DNA from 2 places in the Citrobacter pasteurii genome. Region 1 is predicted to be linked to the other one. Evidence: predicted binding sites of a transcription regulator. Region 1 holds the regulator's gene; the other holds the start of a gene.

Region 1 (8,634 bases):
AACTCAGCCAGGTAAGCAAAGCCGCCGACGCTGTCCAGTTGTCCCTGAACCTCCAGCGATTCTGCGAGCGTGATCAGGTCGATAGGTTTTCCCATCTCCTGCAGTCGATGCATTTCCGTGAAGATGTGCCGGTGCGGTCGGGTATAAAAATCTTCCGCCACCACGCGCTCGGCCACATCGTCCCAGCGTTCGTTATCCAGCATTAAACCGCCCAACACCGACTGTTCCGCTTCAATCGAGTGCGGCGGTACTTTCAGCCCGGCGACCTGGGGATCGCGCTCACGAGCATCAGTCTGTTGTTTGTTGAAGGGTTTATTTCCTGCCATAGTGAATGGAGTTACCGAGATAATGATTGGGTCGAAAGATTACCACATTTCTTTTGGAGGAAGCATGGCAACGCGTATTGAATTTCACAAGCATGGTGGTCCTGAAGTGCTTCAGGTCGTCGAGTTTACGCCTGCAGATCCGGCGGAAAACGAAATCCAGGTCGAGAATAAAGCGATTGGTATCAACTATATCGACACTTACATCCGCAGTGGTCTTTATCCACCGCCTTCTCTGCCCAGCGGTCTGGGAACCGAAGCCGCAGGCGTCGTCAGCAAAGTGGGGAGCAAAGTGGCGCACATTAAAGCTGGCGATCGCGTGGTTTACGCCCAGTCTGCGCTTGGCGCTTACAGCTCAGTACATAACGTTCCGGCCGATAAAGCCGCCATTCTGCCTAATGCCATCTCTTTTGAGCAGGCAGCAGCCTCATTTCTGAAAGGGTTAACCGTTTTTTATCTGCTGCGTAAAACCTATGAAATCCAGCCCGACGAGCCGTTTTTATTCCATGCGGCTGCTGGCGGCGTCGGGATGATTGCCTGCCAGTGGGCAAAAGCATTGGGTGCGAAGCTGATTGGTACCGTCGGCAGTGCGCAAAAAGCGCAAATTGCGCGGCAGGCCGGCGCATGGCAGGTTATTAACTATCGTGAAGAAAGCATAGTTGAACGAGTGAAAGAGGTAACCGGCGGTAAAAAAGTGCGGGTGGTGTATGACTCGGTAGGGAAAGATACCTGGGAAGCCTCACTGGATTGCCTGCAACGCCGGGGATTGATGGTCAGCTTTGGTAATGCTTCCGGGCCGGTGACTGGCGTGAACTTAGGTATTCTGAACCAGAAAGGTTCGCTGTACGTGACCCGTCCTTCACTCCAGGGGTATATCACCAATCACCGTGAATTAACTGAAGCCAGCAATGAGCTGTTCTCGCTGATTGCCAGTGGGGTGATCAAAGTGGATGTCGCGCCGGGTCAGAAATTTGCGTTAAGTGACGCGCAACGGGCCCATGAAGCACTGGAAAGCCGGGCCACGCAGGGCTCGAGTTTACTGATCCCGTAATGCTCCGACTTCCCCTAAATAATTCAAGCAGCAGGAAGGCGGCAATTGAATGAATCCCCAGGAGCTTACTGGAGTAAGTGACTGGGGTGAATGAAAGCAGCCAACACACCTGCGGTTTGAATTATGACGGGGAAGTAAAGAATTAGGGCTTCCCGTAGGAAGCCCTTTCTTTTTTTAGTTCGGCTGTATGTAGGGTACAGCTCGATGAATTCGTTAACCGCGCAATAGTGACAGATTTGATAATCAATTCCTATTTGGTTCTAAAGGCAATGTTGCAGGTTGTGACGCACCGCTCAATACCTTAGTAAAATCGACGGTTATTGCGCTGATACTGTGGGACTTTTGGCGCTTTTATCGCCTTGATAATCCACACCACGGCAACGGCCAGGAGCAGCCAGGGTAAAAGTTTTATCATCAAGGCAAAGAGTCCGCCCAAAAACATCACCACAGTGGCAACCACCAATGCGGCCAACACCCCCAGCAAAGATACGCCGGTGACCATCAGCATGATAAAAAACCCAATCACAAAAAGTAGTTCCAGCATGGCTCTCTCCCGAAATGAAATTCTCTCCATTGCATTACAAGAAACATGCCAAAATTAATGCATTGATTTATAAAGAAAACGCCCCGCGACAAAGCGCAGGGCGTGGTGAAATTAACTAACTTTTGGTGAGAACTTAACGCTTGTCTGCCACCAGTTTCAGCGCGTGTTCCAGAACGTTAATATCGGCCCCGGCTTTATGCGCATTTTCACTCAGATAACGACGCCATTGGCGTGCGCCTGGAATTCCCTGGAACAACCCCAGCATGTGGCGGGTCACATGCCCCAGATACGTACCTTTACTCAGCTCCCGCTCAATATAGGGATACATGGCACGCACCACGGCGACAGGGTCTGCATCCGGCGTGGTCGCAGCAAAAATTTCACGGTCGACCGACGCCAGAATCCCCGGGTTTTGATAAGCTTCACGCCCCACCATCACGCCATCCATATGTTGCAGATGCGTTTTTGCTTCTTCCAGTGATTTAATTCCACCGTTAATCGACATCGTCAGCTGCGGGAAATCACGCTTCAACTGATAAACACGGTCATAATCCAGCGGCGGGATCTCACGGTTTTCCTTCGGGCTTAGCCCGGACAGCCAGGCCTTGCGGGCGTGGATGATAAACATCTCACATTCACCTTTACCGGAGACCATATTGATGAAGTCACACAGGAATTCGTAGCTGTCCTGATCATCGATACCGATGCGCGTTTTGACCGTCACCGGAATCGACACCACATCGCGCATCGCCTTCACGCAATCAGCGACCAGTTGCGCATTCCCCATCAGGCAAGCGCCAAACATCCCGTTTTGTACGCGATCGGAAGGGCAGCCGACGTTGAGGTTAATCTCGTCATAACCTCGTGCTTCAGCCAGCTTTGCGCACTGGGCCAGCGCGGCAGGATCGCTCCCGCCCAGTTGCAATGCGACCGGATGCTCTTCTTCGCTATACGCCAGGTAATCGCCTTTGCCATGAATAATTGCCCCGGTGGTCACCATCTCCGTATAGAGCAGCGTCTGGCTGGACAGTAAGCGCAAAAAGTAGCGGCAGTGTCTGTCCGTCCAGTCGAGCATCGGCGCGATAGAAAAACGATGAGCGGGAAAAGCGGTAGACTGAGATTCAGGCAGCATGGCGAATATTCAAGCATCCGGTTAAAAAAGGGGCGCTACTATAGCATAGACCGTTGCGATAGTGAGCCACATCATCGTGGATAGCGCCCTTCGTCCGCGTGGATCGTCATTTCCGCCCGGGTTTTCCGTCGTGTGGACCAAAAAACTGTGGAGGATGGTCAACCCAGCGATCCTCGCGCGTGGCGGCATAAACCGGATTAAGCGGATAATAAATGCGATTGTATTTTTTGTTCGCCTCACCGACGACCAGCAGACGTACCTCTTCACTGGTGTTATTGATAAAGGTGTGACACACACCGGTTCCTGCCGGGAAACCAACGCTGTCGCCGGGTTCCAGCTTCCATAAGTAACCATTGATCCAGGCTTCCGGGTAGCCTTCCAGCACGTAGATGAACTCTTCTTCATCACTTTCAGCGTGTGGATAAGAAGTACGACGACCCGGCGGCAGGCGTTCGTGATGAATGCCTAATCGCCCTAACCCCAACCTGCGGGCCAGCGGCGCGCCAATAGAAAAAAGCTCATCGCTGCCTGGATAGGTGGAGTCATCAGGCCCCTCAACTTCACGCCAGTGGCGAATACAATCGGGTCTTTTCATGTTAATTTTCCAGTGTTGCGATGCGTCAGGTATAGCACACAGCGGTGGATCTCGGCGTTTTAAGCAAAACATGATAAAGTAAGGGATTAACCTTCCACGCAAATCGAGGCGCCAAATGGACAAAACCACCACGCAGGAGTTATTGGCTCAAGCTGAAAAACTCTGTGTGCAACGTAACGTGCGGCTAACGCCACAACGCCTCGAAGTGCTGCGCCTGATGAGCCTGCAGGAAGGTGCGATCAGCGCCTATGACCTGCTTGATCTGCTGCGGGAAACCGAGCCGCAGGCCAAACCCCCTACCGTGTATCGTGCGCTCGATTTTCTGCTGGAACAAGGGTTTGTGCATAAGGTGGAATCCACCAACAGCTATGTCCTTTGCCATCTGTTCGATCAGCCAACCCATAGCTCGGCAATGTTTATTTGTGACCGCTGTGGCGTGGTAAAAGAAGAGTGTGCGGAAGGCGTGGAAGATATTATGCATACGCTGGCAGCTAAAATGGGATTTGCTCTGCGCCATAATGTGATTGAAGCCCACGGCCTGTGTCCGGCATGTGTGGAAGTTGAATCATGCCGCCATCCTGGCGAATGCCAGCATGACCATACAATTCAGGTGAAAAAGAAAGTCGGGCGGTAAATAAAAGAGCGTACGTCCTTGTACTCTCAGGAGGGAGGGGTTAATTACCAGCGGTAATCGTTGCGTTTTTCCCAATCTTTAACTTCTTTCTCCGCCTGATCTTTCGCGTACCCGTATCGTTCCTGGACTTTACCTACCAGCTGGTCGCGTTTACCTTCAATGACCGTCATATCATCATCGGTCAGTTTGCCCCATTGCTCTTTCACTTTACCTTTGAACTGTTTCCAGTTACCGCTGACTTCGTCTTTATTCATCATCAAGTCCTCATCGTTAGGTTGTGAATAGCGCGAGTGCCATGTCCAGACACATGCTGTTTTCTCTGGACGTGAGAATAAGTGTAGTCAGTGATTCTGAGCTTTATTTACTATTCGGAATTTTTAACCATTCCTTTCAGGCAAACCAGGTACCATTACGCCAGTGACGCCGCCAGATAAAGGCCAGCGATAGCCCGCGCAGCGCGAGAAAAACGGTTAACGCCAGCCACAAACCATGATTTCCGAGCCACGGCAACGTCAGGAGCGTTAAGGTGAATCCCACTGCGGCAACGGCCATACTGTTGCGCATTTCTGCAGCCCGCGTCGCGCCAATAAACATCCCGTCGAGCAGGTAACACCAAACGCCCACCAGCGGTAACACCACCTGCCAGAAAAGATAGCGATCGGCCAGCTGTTGGATTTGCGACAGCGAGGTCAGCAGCGCCACAATCTGCTCGCCGAACAGGGCATAGACCAGCGAAAAAAGGATCGCCACAATTCCCGACTGCCGACACGCCGCTCGCCAAACATCCAGCAGTTGACTGCCATCCCGCGCGCCATAAGCCTGACCAGAATGGGCTTCCACGGCATAGGCAAATCCGTCCAGCGCATAGGCGGTGAACGTCAACAGAGTCATCAGAACGGCGTTGACTGCAATAATATCGCCCCCGAGACGCGCCCCCAGCACCGTAATCGCACCAAAACAGAGCTGCAACAACAGCGAGCGCAGCATGATGTCACGGTTAAGCGCCAGTAAACGGCGGAAGTTGCCACGCCACGCCTGCTTCAGCATTGCCAGCGAAATTCCGCGCATATGCAGGACCTTACGTACCATCATCAGACCGATCAGCAAAGTGGCATATTCGGCAATCACCGTCGCCAGCGCCGCGCCCTGTACGTTCATATGCAGGCCCATCACCAGCCACAAATCGAGCATGATGTTAAGCACATTGCCGACAATCAGCAGGATAACCGGCGCACGCGCATATTGAACGCCAAGCAACCAGCCGAGCAACACCAGATTGGCCAGTGAGGCGGGCGCGCTTAACCAGCGGATTTCCAGGAACCTTCGGGCCTGCTCCAGCACCGCTTCGCTACCTCCCACGATATGCAACGCCAGGCTGATAACCGGTGCGCGAAACAGTGCGATAAGCAGCCCCGCTCCCAGCGCCAGCATCAGCGGCTGAACCAGCGCGCGCGCCAGTGCCTGCGGATTTTTCGCACCGAACGCCTGGGCTGTCAGACCAGTGGTACTCATACGCAAAAAAAGCAGCAGCATAAAGAGAAAACTGGTCGCTGTTGCGCCAACGGCAACGCCACCAAGGTAGACCGGGCTATCCAGATGACCAATCACCGCCGTATCCACCAGTCCCAGCAGTGGAACAGTGATGTTGGAGAAAATCATCGGTAAGGCAAGGTGCCAAAGTGCTTTATCAGAGGAGGTAAAGAAAGGCATGGAAAGGAGCCTGAAAAGAAATTAACGCGTTTTTGTAGACCCGATAAGGTAGCATCATCGGGCAATTTGCCGGAGAGCGACGTAAACGCCCTCTCCGGCCTACAGGAAATCAGCAGATCATTACAGCCATTCACCGTTACGAATCACGCCTACCGCCAACCCTTCAATGGTGAAGTTTTGCTCGCGCAGATCGACAACGATAGGTTTAAATTCACTGTTTTCCGGCAGAAGTTCAACCTTGTTGCCCTGCTTTTTCAGGCGCTTAACAGTGACTTCATCATCAATACGGGCAACAACAACCTGGCCGTTACGCACGTCCTGCGTTTTATGCACAGCCAGTAAATCGCCATCCATAATCCCGATATCTTTCATCGACATACCGCTGACGCGCAGCAGAAAATCGGCGTTCGGTTTGAACAGTGATGGGTCAACCTGGTAATGGCCTTCGATGTGCTGCTGTGCCAGAAGTGGCTCACCGGCCGCGACACGACCAACAAGCGGTAAACCTTCCTCTTCTTCCTGCAGCAGGCGAATACCACGCGATGCGCCAGAAACGATTTCCAGTACACCTTTACGCGCCAGTGCTTTCAGGTGTTCTTCAGCCGCGTTTGGGGAACGGAACCCCAAACGCTGCGCGATCTCCGCACGCGTCGGTGGCATACCTGTCTGGCTGATGTGATCTCTAATGAGATCAAACACCTCTTGCTGCCTGGCCGTTAACGCTTTCATTCCGCCCCCTGGGTGTATATACAGTTATGCTGTGAGTATATACAGCTAAAGGCGAATTTGGAACCGCAAACTGCACAAAAAACAGGAGATTTATGAAGTTGTGGAACCTTTATCGCAAATGCGACCACAACAGGATGCCCCAGGTGATCAGAGCGACAAAAATAGAAAGCAATACTGCAGCCGATCCCATATCTTTCGCCCGGCCAGAAAGCTCGTGATACTCCGAACCTATTCGGTCGACGACCGCCTCAATGGCGCTATTCAGAATTTCAACGATCATCACCAGCATCACCGAACCAATCAGCAGTACGCGGGTAATCGCGTCAACGTCCAGCCAGCAGGCGATGGCTACCCCCAACAGTACGGCAACGCTTTCCTGACGGAATGCCGCCTCATTGATCCATGCGGCGCGGAAACCTTGCCAGGAATAGCCTGCTGCTTTGATAATCCGAGTAAATCCAGTGGTATTATTGGCCATCAAAAGAACCTTTTTACATAATTAGCGTGAGTATTATTGTATCGTTACCCTGTTTGTTTCAGGGCATAAGCAAAGCTGCGCGAAGTATGACGGGATACCACAGAAATTCACTAAACTTTCTGATATCCTTGCAGCGCATTTGCATTATTAACCAGAGGCTTTACATCGTTTATGTCCGGCTGGCCACGAATTTACTACAAATTACTGAATTTACCATTAAGCATCCTGGTAAAAAGCAAGTCTATCCCGGCGGAACCCGCCCCGGAATTGGGACTCGATACCTCTCGTCCCATTATGTACGTCTTACCGTACAACTCAAAAGCAGACTTGCTGACGCTGCGTGCCCAATGTCTGGTGCACGACCTCCCTGACCCCCTGGAACCGCTGGAGATAGATGGGACTTTGCTGCCGCGCTACGTGTTTATACACGGCGGCCCGCGTGTATTCACCTATTACACGCCAAAAGAAGAGTCCATCAAGCTGTTCCATAACTATCTCGATCTGCATCGCAGCAACCCCGATCTGGATGTACAGATGGTGCCGGTGTCGGTGATGTTTGGCCGTGCTCCAGGGCGCGAGAAAGGCGAAGTCAATCCGCCGCTGCGTATGCTGAACGGTGTACAGAAATTCTTTGCGGTGTCCTGGCTGGGTCGCGACAGTTTTGTCCGCTTCTCGCCTTCGGTCTCCCTGCGTCGCATGGCAGACGAACACGGCACGGATAAAACCATCGCCCAAAAACTGGCACGCGTGGCGCGTATGCACTTTGCTCGCCAGCGCCTGGCCGCAGTCGGCCCGCGACTCCCTGCCCGTCAGGATCTGTTTAATAAGCTGTTGGCCTCAAAAGCGATCGCCAGAGCGGTGGAAGATGAAGCCCGCAGTAAAAAGATCTCCCACGAAAAAGCGCAGCAAAACGCGATTGCGCTGATGGAAGAGATCGCCGCCAACTTCTCCTATGAGATGATCCGCCTGACGGACCGTATTCTGGGCTTTACCTGGAACCGTCTGTATCAGGGCATTAATGTTCACAATGCTGAACGTGTACGCCAACTGGCGCACGACGGACATGAAATCGTCTATGTGCCGTGCCACCGCAGTCATATGGACTACATGCTGCTGTCGTATGTTCTGTACCATCAGGGGCTGGTTCCACCGCATATCGCGGCAGGGATCAACCTGAATTTCTGGCCGGCAGGTCCGATTTTCCGCCGTCTGGGCGCATTCTTTATTCGTCGTACGTTTAAAGGCAATAAGCTCTATTCCACCGTATTCCGCGAATACCTGGGCGAGTTGTTCAGCCGTGGTTACTCGGTTGAATACTTTGTCGAAGGTGGCCGCTCACGTACCGGCCGTCTGCTTGACCCGAAAACCGGCACGCTGTCGATGACCATCCAGGCGATGCTGCGCGGCGGTACGCGTCCCATTACACTGGTGCCTATCT
Region 2 (8,634 bases), 1.3 Mb from region 1:
TGACAAGAGAGTTTGCCATCCGCCACGTAGAACTGGAAGAACGCATGACACGGCGCCAACGCCATCTTATCCAGTTCGCCTACGTTCCACGCGGAAACGATAATACGACGAGAATCCGGGTCGTTTTTCAACTGGTTCAGCACTGTCGTGATCTGGTCAATATGGCGGCCATCCGGTGTTGGCCATGCACGCCACTGTTTGCCGTAAACCGGACCTAAATTACCGTTCTCGTCAGCCCATTCATCCCAGATTGAGACATTGTTTTCATGCAGGTAGGCAACGTTGGTGTCGCCCTGCAAAAACCACAACAGCTCATGGATGATCGAGCGTAAATGGCAGCGTTTAGTCGTAACCAGCGGAAACCCTTCCTGCAGATTAAAACGCATCTGATGACCAAAAATGGAAAGCGTTCCGGTTCCGGTGCGGTCGTTTTTCTGTGTGCCTTCATCCAGCACTTTTTGCATCAGTTCTAAATACTGTTTCATGGTTCCTCAGGAAACGTGTTGCTGCGGGCTGCGACGGTACGCCCAGACCATCATAATAATACCTGCGACAATCATCGGGATAGACAGGATCTGTCCCATGCTGATGTACTGGACCCATGTGCCGGTAAACTGCGCATCCGGCTGGCGGAAGAATTCGACGATAATACGAAACGCGCCATAGCCAATCAGGAACAGACCGGAAACCGAGCCCATCGGACGAGGTTTGCGAATGTACAGGTTAAGAATGATAAACAGCACAACCCCTTCCAGCGCCATCTCATAAAGCTGTGAGGCATGGCGCGGCAACGAGCCATAGGTATCAAAAATAGACTGCCATTGCGGATTAGTTTGCAGCAATAAAATATCTTCAGTGCGGGAGCCAGGGAACAACATGGCATACTTGAAGTTCGGGTCGACGCGCCCCCACAGTTCACCGTTAATAAAGTTACCCAGGCGGCCTGCGCCCAAACCAAACGGAATCAGTGGAGCAATAAAATCAGAGACCTGGAAGAATGTACGCTTGGTGCGTTTGGCGAAGATAATCATCACCAGAATCACCCCAATAAGCCCGCCATGGAAGGACATGCCCCCATCCCAGACGCGGAACAGATATAGCGGGTTATCAAGGAACAGCGGGAAGTTATAGAACAGCACGTAGCCAATACGCCCGCCGAGGAAGACCCCGAGGAAGCCTGCATAAAGTAAGTTTTCGACTTCGTTTTTGGTCCAGCCACTGCCCGGGCGATTAGCCCGGCGCGTCGCCAGCCACATCGCGAAAATAAACCCCACCAGGTACATCATGCCGTACCAGTGAAGCGCGACGGGTCCAATTGAGAAAATGACCGGATCGAAATCCGGAAAATGCAGATAGCTACTGGTCATCTGTCACCACAAGTTCTTGTTATTTCGCTGAAGTCAGACAGCAATTGATAAGCGCGCCAGCATAATGCAGGCGCTCCAAAGGTGCGAATGATAGCACAAGGGGATCGCAGCGGATGCCGGGAAGATGTAAAAGATCTGTATAGGTAATCTTTACTCACCGTATTGCCTGATGGCGCTACGCTTATCAGGCCTACAATCCTCCGCGAATCAATCCTCCCATGCCACGGCGCTCCATAAAGGCCGCCACCTGATGGCGTACTTCTGTCGCCATCTGCGCTTCCAGGCTGCGCTGAGCCAGCGTTTGCGCCTCATCAAAATCGATGTGGCGCAGTAGATATTTAACGCGAGCCACTGAACGACCGTTCATTGATAAATGGCGAAAGCCCAGGCCAATTAGAATGGCCACGCACATCGGGTCGCCCGCCATTTCACCGCACAAGCGCAAATCGATGCCGCTTCTTTCGGCTTCCTGTGCAATCATCGCCAGTGCGCGTAACATCCCCGGATGCAGGCTGTCATAAATGCTGGCTACCCGCGTATTGTTACGATCGACAGCCAGAATGTACTGGGTGAGATCGTTGGTCCCAACCGAGATAAAATCGATCCTGTTTGCTAAATGCGGCAGCATAAACACCATCGACGGGACTTCCAGCATGATGCCAATGCGTGGTTTTGGGATCTCGTAGCCGATCATCTCTTCCACTTCGCGTCCGGCACGTTCTATCAGGCGTCGCGCTTCATCCACTTCATCAATACTGGTCACCATCGGCAGTAAAATGCTCAGGTTTCCGGTTGCCGCATTCGCGCGCAGCATGGCGCGAACCTGGATCAAAAAGATCTCCGGTTGATCGAGCGTTATACGGATCCCCCGCCAGCCAAGGCACGGGTTTTCTTCGCTGATGGGCATGTACGGCAGTTGTTTATCGGCCCCGACATCCAGCGTACGCAGAGTTACGGGCTTATCGTTAAACATCTGCAGCATTCCCTGATACTGCGCAACCTGCTCTTCTTCAGATGGAAAGCCGCTTTGCAGCATGAACGGGATTTCAGTACGATACAGCCCGATACCGTCAATTCGGCTACCCAGCTTCTCTTCATGTTCCGGGCTTAGCCCCGCGTTGAGCATCACCTTCACGCGCTCGCCGCTTTTTAACTGTGCTGGCTGGTTGACGTCATCTTCCGCCAGGCGGCTCAGTTCAACTTCTTCACTGATAAGACGCTGGTATTCCTGGATCAATACCGGTTCCGGATCGACCAACAGTTCGCCACGATAGCCATCCACCACCAACGTGCGGCGGTGCAACACAGACGGCTGGATATCAGCCCCCATTACGGTCGGGATCCCCAGCGCACGGACCATAATCGCCGCGTGAGAGTTGGCGGCACCATCCCTGACGACAACCCCTACCAACCGGTCCTGGGGAAGTTCCGCCAGCGTAGTGGCAGACAGCTCATCCGCCACCAGAACGAAACGTTCCGGCCAGGCGTTCGGTCCCTGGATCGCGTCATCAAGATGGAACAGCAGACGCTGGCCCAGCGCGCGCAAATCCCCGGCTCGCTCTTTGAGATAGTTATCGCTCAGCGCGGCGAACTGTTCGGCAAACTTTTCGATAATCGTTTTAACGGCCCACTCGGCCACCGAACCATTATCCACTTCCGCAAATAACTCGCGGCGCAAACGGGTATCGGAGAGCAGGTGCGAATAGAGATCAAAAATTGCCGCTGTCTCTTTCTGTGCCCCGGCAGCAAAACGCTTACTATAGCGGCGAAATTCATTCGCGGCTTCTTCCAGTGCGCCAGTCAGACGTTCACGCTCAAGCACCGGATCCAACGTTGAAGCCTGATACACCTGCTCCATCAGCGGCAGCGTGGCATCCTGCCAGCCTTCCGCGATCGCCACACCGGGTGCTGCAGGCAATGCGCGGATACGCGTTTGCCGGTATTGCCCAAATAGCGCGGTTAACTGCGACTGAGACAGAATAGCGGCCATTTGTGTGGCAAGCGTGACCAGAAATGATTCTTCGCTTTCGTCGTACTGGCGCAACTCACGTTGCTGTACCACCAGGACGCCTAATAACTGGCGTCGCTGGATGATCGGTACGCCTAAGAACGCACGAAAGCGTTCTTCTTTCACCGAAGGAATATATTTAAAGCTGGGGTGTTTTTGCGCATCGGCAAGGTTGATAGGTTCCGCCAGCCTGCCAACCAGGCCAACGATCCCTTCATCAAACGCCAGTGCAACAGTGCGACCGCGTGGTTTTTTCAGTCCTCGGGTCGCCATGAGGTAATAACAGCGTCGGTCGTGATCGGCCAGGTAGACCGAGCAGACCTCTGTATCCATCGCAAGACAGATGTCAGTAACCAGAATATTCAACGCCTCATTGAGACGTGGAGCACTGGCCACCTTTTCGACTATTTCGCGCAGGCGGGTGAGCATAATTTGCGTAGCTTAACCTCTTTTACGTCTGTACGCAGGTGCGCTTTGCGGCTTAGGAGTGCTCTCCTGAAGCGCCATCACAACACTTGCGAATTCTTTCATCACCCTGCGATAGACATCGCGTTTAAATGACACCACCTGTCGAACCGGATACCAGTAACTCACCCAGCGCCAGCCGTCGAACTCAGGTGTACTGCTGGTTTGCATATTGATTTCAGCATCGCTGCTGACCAACTGCAGAAGAAACCATTTTTGTTTCTGGCCGATACAAACCGGCTTTGTGTCCCAACGCACCAAACGTTTCGGTAACTTGTAACGCAACCAGTTACGAGTAGAAGCAAGGATCCGCACATCTTTACGGCTCAGACCTACTTCTTCAAAGAGTTCCCGGTACATCGCCTGCTCTGCTGTCTCTCCTGCATTTATCCCGCCTTGCGGGAATTGCCAGGAGTGCTGACCAAATCGCCGGGCCCACATGACCTGCCCCTGGCGGTTACAAATTACTATCCCTACATTCGGGCGGTAGCCATCGTCATCAATCACCGGACTACCTCAACATAAACCTTATATACAAACGATTGTTTCACACTCCAGAGGGGCGGTAAACCACTCTGTTAAGAGCGCGATATTCTAATAACAATTGAATAACTCACAGCAAAGGGCCGAGTTATAAACAGAAGATACGCTACATAGGCGATTTTATTCACCTTTTCTGTGGATATAGTTGTGAAGAAGTACGGAATTACTATGGGAAAACCCGGAACAGTCTGAATAAGACATCCGTCACAATCCAAAAATAGTCTTATATATTCATTAAGTTAAAAGTAATAACTGTAGCTAAACCTGCAGAAGTGTGATGCACATCACGCATACGATCTTCGAGCTGATGAAAGATCGACCAGCGTTGGTTTTATCCACAGATTATGCCAATAAGTTAGGCACAATTTGTGTGAAAATTCGATTTTCGTCGCACGTCAAGGCTGTAAATTGAAACAGTAGTGGGGGTTTTTCACAGTTATCCCATCTTTCTGTGGATAACATGGTGTAAGATCCTGTTCATTGTCAGTGACCAGAATTGGAAAACCCGGCTTTCTGTTGCGCAACCCTCTACATCAAAATATAAAAACCACTATAAATCATGCAATTGGATAAAATATGTGGAAAAAGATAAACTCTGTCCACACGGTGTAAAATCATTGCTCGTTTTTTAACCCAAGGGTAACCCTGATGCCAGAACTCCATCCATTGCTTTCTCCTCCAGAATCCGAAGCCCAGTTGCTGCACCAGGCACGGCAACTTTCGGGCTACACGCTGGGAGAACTGGCGGCGATGGCAGGACTCGCCACGCCAAAGGATCTGAAGCGGGACAAAGGTTGGATTGGCGTGCTGCTGGAAATTTGGCTTGGGGCCAGTGCGGGCAGTAAACCGGAGCAGGATTTTGCCGCGCTGGGCGTGGAGTTAAAAACGATCCCTGTAGATAGCCTTGGCAAACCGTTGGAAACGACCTTTGTCTGCGTAGCACCGTTAACCGGCAATACTGGCGTGACCTGGGAAACCAGCCATGTTCGACACAAGCTTAAACGCGTGTTGTGGATACCCGTAGAAGGTGAACGCAGCATCCCTGTGGCTGAACGGCGCGTTGGCTCTCCACTACTGTGGAGTCCGAATGAAGAGGAAGATCGACAGTTACGTCTGGACTGGGAAGAGTTGATGGACATGATAGTGTTAGGCCACGTCGAACGTATCACCGCCCGTCATGGTGAAGTTTTACAACTACGCCCAAAAGCCGCCAACGCCCGGGCGCTTACCGAGGCCATTGGCGCTCATGGCGAACCCATCCTCACCCTGCCCCGCGGTTTTTACCTGAAAAAGAACTTCACCCGCGCATTGCTGGAACGGCATTTTCTATTCCAGGCTCAATAACACACCCTGACCTTTCGCCCGTCGCGTTACGCGCCTATAATTACCGCTTCTTTTTTTTGGCAGGACTTTGTTCGATGTTATTTGCATGGATAACCGATCCTAACGCCTGGCTGGCGCTCGGTACGCTGACGCTGCTGGAGATCGTTCTCGGGATCGACAATATTATTTTCCTTTCTCTGGTTGTAGCAAAACTCCCAACAGCACAACGCAATCATGCCCGACGAATCGGGCTGGCGGCAGCGATGGTGATGCGTCTGGCGCTGCTGGCATCCATCGCATGGGTAACGCGGCTCACGAACCCGTTATTCGAACTGTTTGGCGAGGCGATTTCAGCGCGCGATCTGATCCTTCTGCTCGGCGGATTGTTCCTGATCTGGAAAGCGAGTAAAGAGATCCACGAGTCCATTGAGGGTGAAGAGGAAGGGCTGAAAACCCGCGTCTCTTCTTTCCTGGGCGCGATTGTGCAGATCATGCTGTTGGATATTATCTTCAGTCTGGACTCTGTAATCACCGCAGTAGGCTTGTCCGATCATCTGTTTATTATGATGGCAGCCGTCGTGATTGCCGTGGGCGTAATGATGTTTGCAGCCCGCCCAATCGGTGAGTTTGTTGATCGTCACCCTTCGGTAAAAATGCTGGCGCTCTCTTTCCTGATACTGGTTGGCTTCACGCTAATCCTGGAAAGCTTCGATGTCCATGTGCCGAAAGGATACATTTACTTCGCTATGTTCTTCTCTATCGCTGTAGAGACCCTGAACCTGTGGCGCAATAAAAAAAATCCGCTCTGACTGACACTCTCGCTCCCCGCATGGGGAGCGAATACTCCCCGCGCACCTTCCTTCTCTCACAGATTAAGATTTTACTGCTTTCGCCCTGCACAACTTCGCGTTATTACTAAACTAGTGTCAGACGCAGGCCATTGAGGATAAGCAGATGAAAAAATGGGCAGTTTTAATTTCCGCCGTCGGGCTGGCTTTTGCCGTTTCCGGATGCAGCAGCGATTATGTGATGGCAACAAAAGATGGGCGAATGATCCTGACCGATGGTAAACCAGAAATTGACGATGATACCGGTCTGGTGAGTTACCACGATCAGCAAGGCAATGCGATGCAAATTAACCGCGACGAAGTCTCTCAAATCATTGAGCGTTGATGGTTAAGGTCAGCCACGCTGCTGGCCTTAACAATTTTGCTTCCCTTTTTCCCTTCCCTCAGCCATTTTTATAATCCTTATGTCGTGATTATAAAAAGGAAACGGCTATGCAATATCACCGTATACCCCACAGCTCGCTGGAAGTCAGTACACTGGGGCTGGGCACAATGACGTTTGGTGAACAAAACAGCGAAGCCGACGCACATGCACAGCTCGACTATGCCGTTGCACAAGGCATAAATTTAATCGACGTTGCCGAGATGTATCCGGTACCGCCGCGTCCAGAAACCCAGGGACTCACCGAAACTTACGTGGGCAACTGGCTCGCCAAACACGGCAGCCGCGAAAAACTGATCGTTGCCTCTAAAGTTAGCGGCCCGGCGCGTAACAATGACAGCGGTATTCGACCGAATCAGGCGCTGGATCGTAAAAACATCCGTGAAGCACTGCACGACAGTCTGAAAAGACTGCAGACCGATTATCTCGATCTCTATCAGGTCCACTGGCCGCAGCGTCCGACAAACTGCTTTGGTAAGCTGGGATATAGCTGGGCGGATTCCGCGCCGGTCGTTTCCCTGCTGGATACGCTGGACGCGCTGGCAGAGTTTCAGCGTGCAGGTAAGATTCGTTACATCGGTGTTTCCAACGAAACGGCGTTTGGTGTAATGCGTTACCTGCACCTGGCAGACAAACATGACCTGCCGCGTATCGCCACCATCCAGAACCCGTACAGCCTGCTAAACCGCAGCTTTGAAGTTGGACTGGCCGAAGTGAGCCAGTATGAAGGCGTTGAGCTACTGGCCTACTCGTGCCTTGGTTTTGGCACCTTAACCGGTAAATACCTGAACGGTGCGAAACCTGCCGGCGCACGCAATACGTTGTTTAGCCGCTTCACGCGCTACAGCGGCGAGCAAACGCAAAAAGCCGTCGCAGCCTATGTGGATATCGCCAAACGCCATAACCTCGATCCTGCGCAGATGGCGCTGGCATTCGTGCGTCGTCAGCCGTTTGTCGCCAGCACCCTGCTGGGCGCCACGACGATGGAGCAGCTAAAAACCAACGTTGAAAGCCTGTATCTGGAGTTGAGTGAAGAAGTACTTGCAGAGATTGAAGCGGTGCATCAGGTGTATACCTATCCTGCACCATAATTTTTAGTGCCTGATGACGCAGCGTTTATCAGGCCTACAAATTGTTCGTCCTGTAGGCCGGATAAGACGCTTGCGTCGCCATCCGGCAATGTTACCGGCGGCGCTGCCAAATCCACAGCGCCGCAATCGCCAGCGCAAACAGCGCCCCAAACCCAATACCAATTGCGACCGCCGGGATCCCCACCAGCACCGCCAGTGAGTAAATACCCAGCATCAGCAACATCGCACTGTTTTCGGCCAGGTTTTGCACCGCAATCGCATTGCCCGCGCCGACGCTTTTCTTGCCCCGCTCCTGCAGTAACGCATTTAGCGGCACAACAAAGAACCCACCACACACGCCGATAAGCAGCAGCAACACGTAGGCCGGAAGCAGCGAATGTTGAAGAGAGAAAATCAGCACCACGATGCCGATCAGTATCCCCGCAGGCATACAGCGCGACACGGTTTCCAGCGTCACCAGTTTCGCAGCCGCCCCCGCGCCGACAACAATCCCGATCGCGACCATGGCATTAAGGTAGGTCGGCGTGGCGTTATCGGTGATGCCGAGCGCCACCGGAACCCACAGCACCAGCAGAAAACGCAGCGTAACACCCGCGCCCCAGAAAAG

The links. The regulator LexA, encoded in region 1, represses DNA repair genes until DNA is damaged. The targets are predictions, from matches to a motif close to TNCTGTATGTACATACAGNA.
Region 2: the regulator LexA is predicted to act here: its motif matches at 4,783-4,802, upstream of mutH (DNA mismatch repair endonuclease MutH).

What each region holds. Positions count from the first base shown of each region.
Region 1 covers NZ_CP077262.1:4,842,120-4,850,753, forward strand. The annotation lists gene dnaB (replicative DNA helicase) at 1-326, opposite strand, end outside; gene I6L54_RS23320 (quinone oxidoreductase) at 391-1,374, shown strand; gene pspG (envelope stress response protein PspG) at 1,676-1,918, opposite strand; gene dusA (tRNA dihydrouridine(20/20a) synthase DusA) at 2,052-3,050, opposite strand; gene I6L54_RS23335 (cupin domain-containing protein) at 3,157-3,645, opposite strand; gene zur (zinc uptake transcriptional repressor Zur) at 3,761-4,279, shown strand; gene I6L54_RS23345 (CsbD family protein) at 4,324-4,533, opposite strand; gene dinF (MATE family efflux transporter DinF) at 4,670-5,989, opposite strand; gene lexA (transcriptional repressor LexA) at 6,110-6,718, opposite strand; gene I6L54_RS23360 (diacylglycerol kinase) at 6,828-7,196, opposite strand; gene plsB (glycerol-3-phosphate 1-O-acyltransferase PlsB) at 7,368-8,634, shown strand, end outside.
Region 2 covers NZ_CP077262.1:1,268,693-1,277,326, reverse strand. The annotation lists gene thyA (thymidylate synthase) at 1-485, opposite strand, end outside; gene lgt (prolipoprotein diacylglyceryl transferase) at 492-1,367, opposite strand; gene ptsP (phosphoenolpyruvate--protein phosphotransferase) at 1,558-3,804, opposite strand; gene rppH (RNA pyrophosphohydrolase) at 3,817-4,347, opposite strand; gene mutH (DNA mismatch repair endonuclease MutH) at 5,032-5,727, shown strand; gene I6L54_RS06225 (TerC family protein) at 5,802-6,515, shown strand; gene ygdR (lipoprotein YgdR) at 6,661-6,879, shown strand; gene I6L54_RS06215 (NADP(H)-dependent aldo-keto reductase) at 6,987-8,027, shown strand; gene lplT (lysophospholipid transporter LplT) at 8,119-8,634, opposite strand, start outside.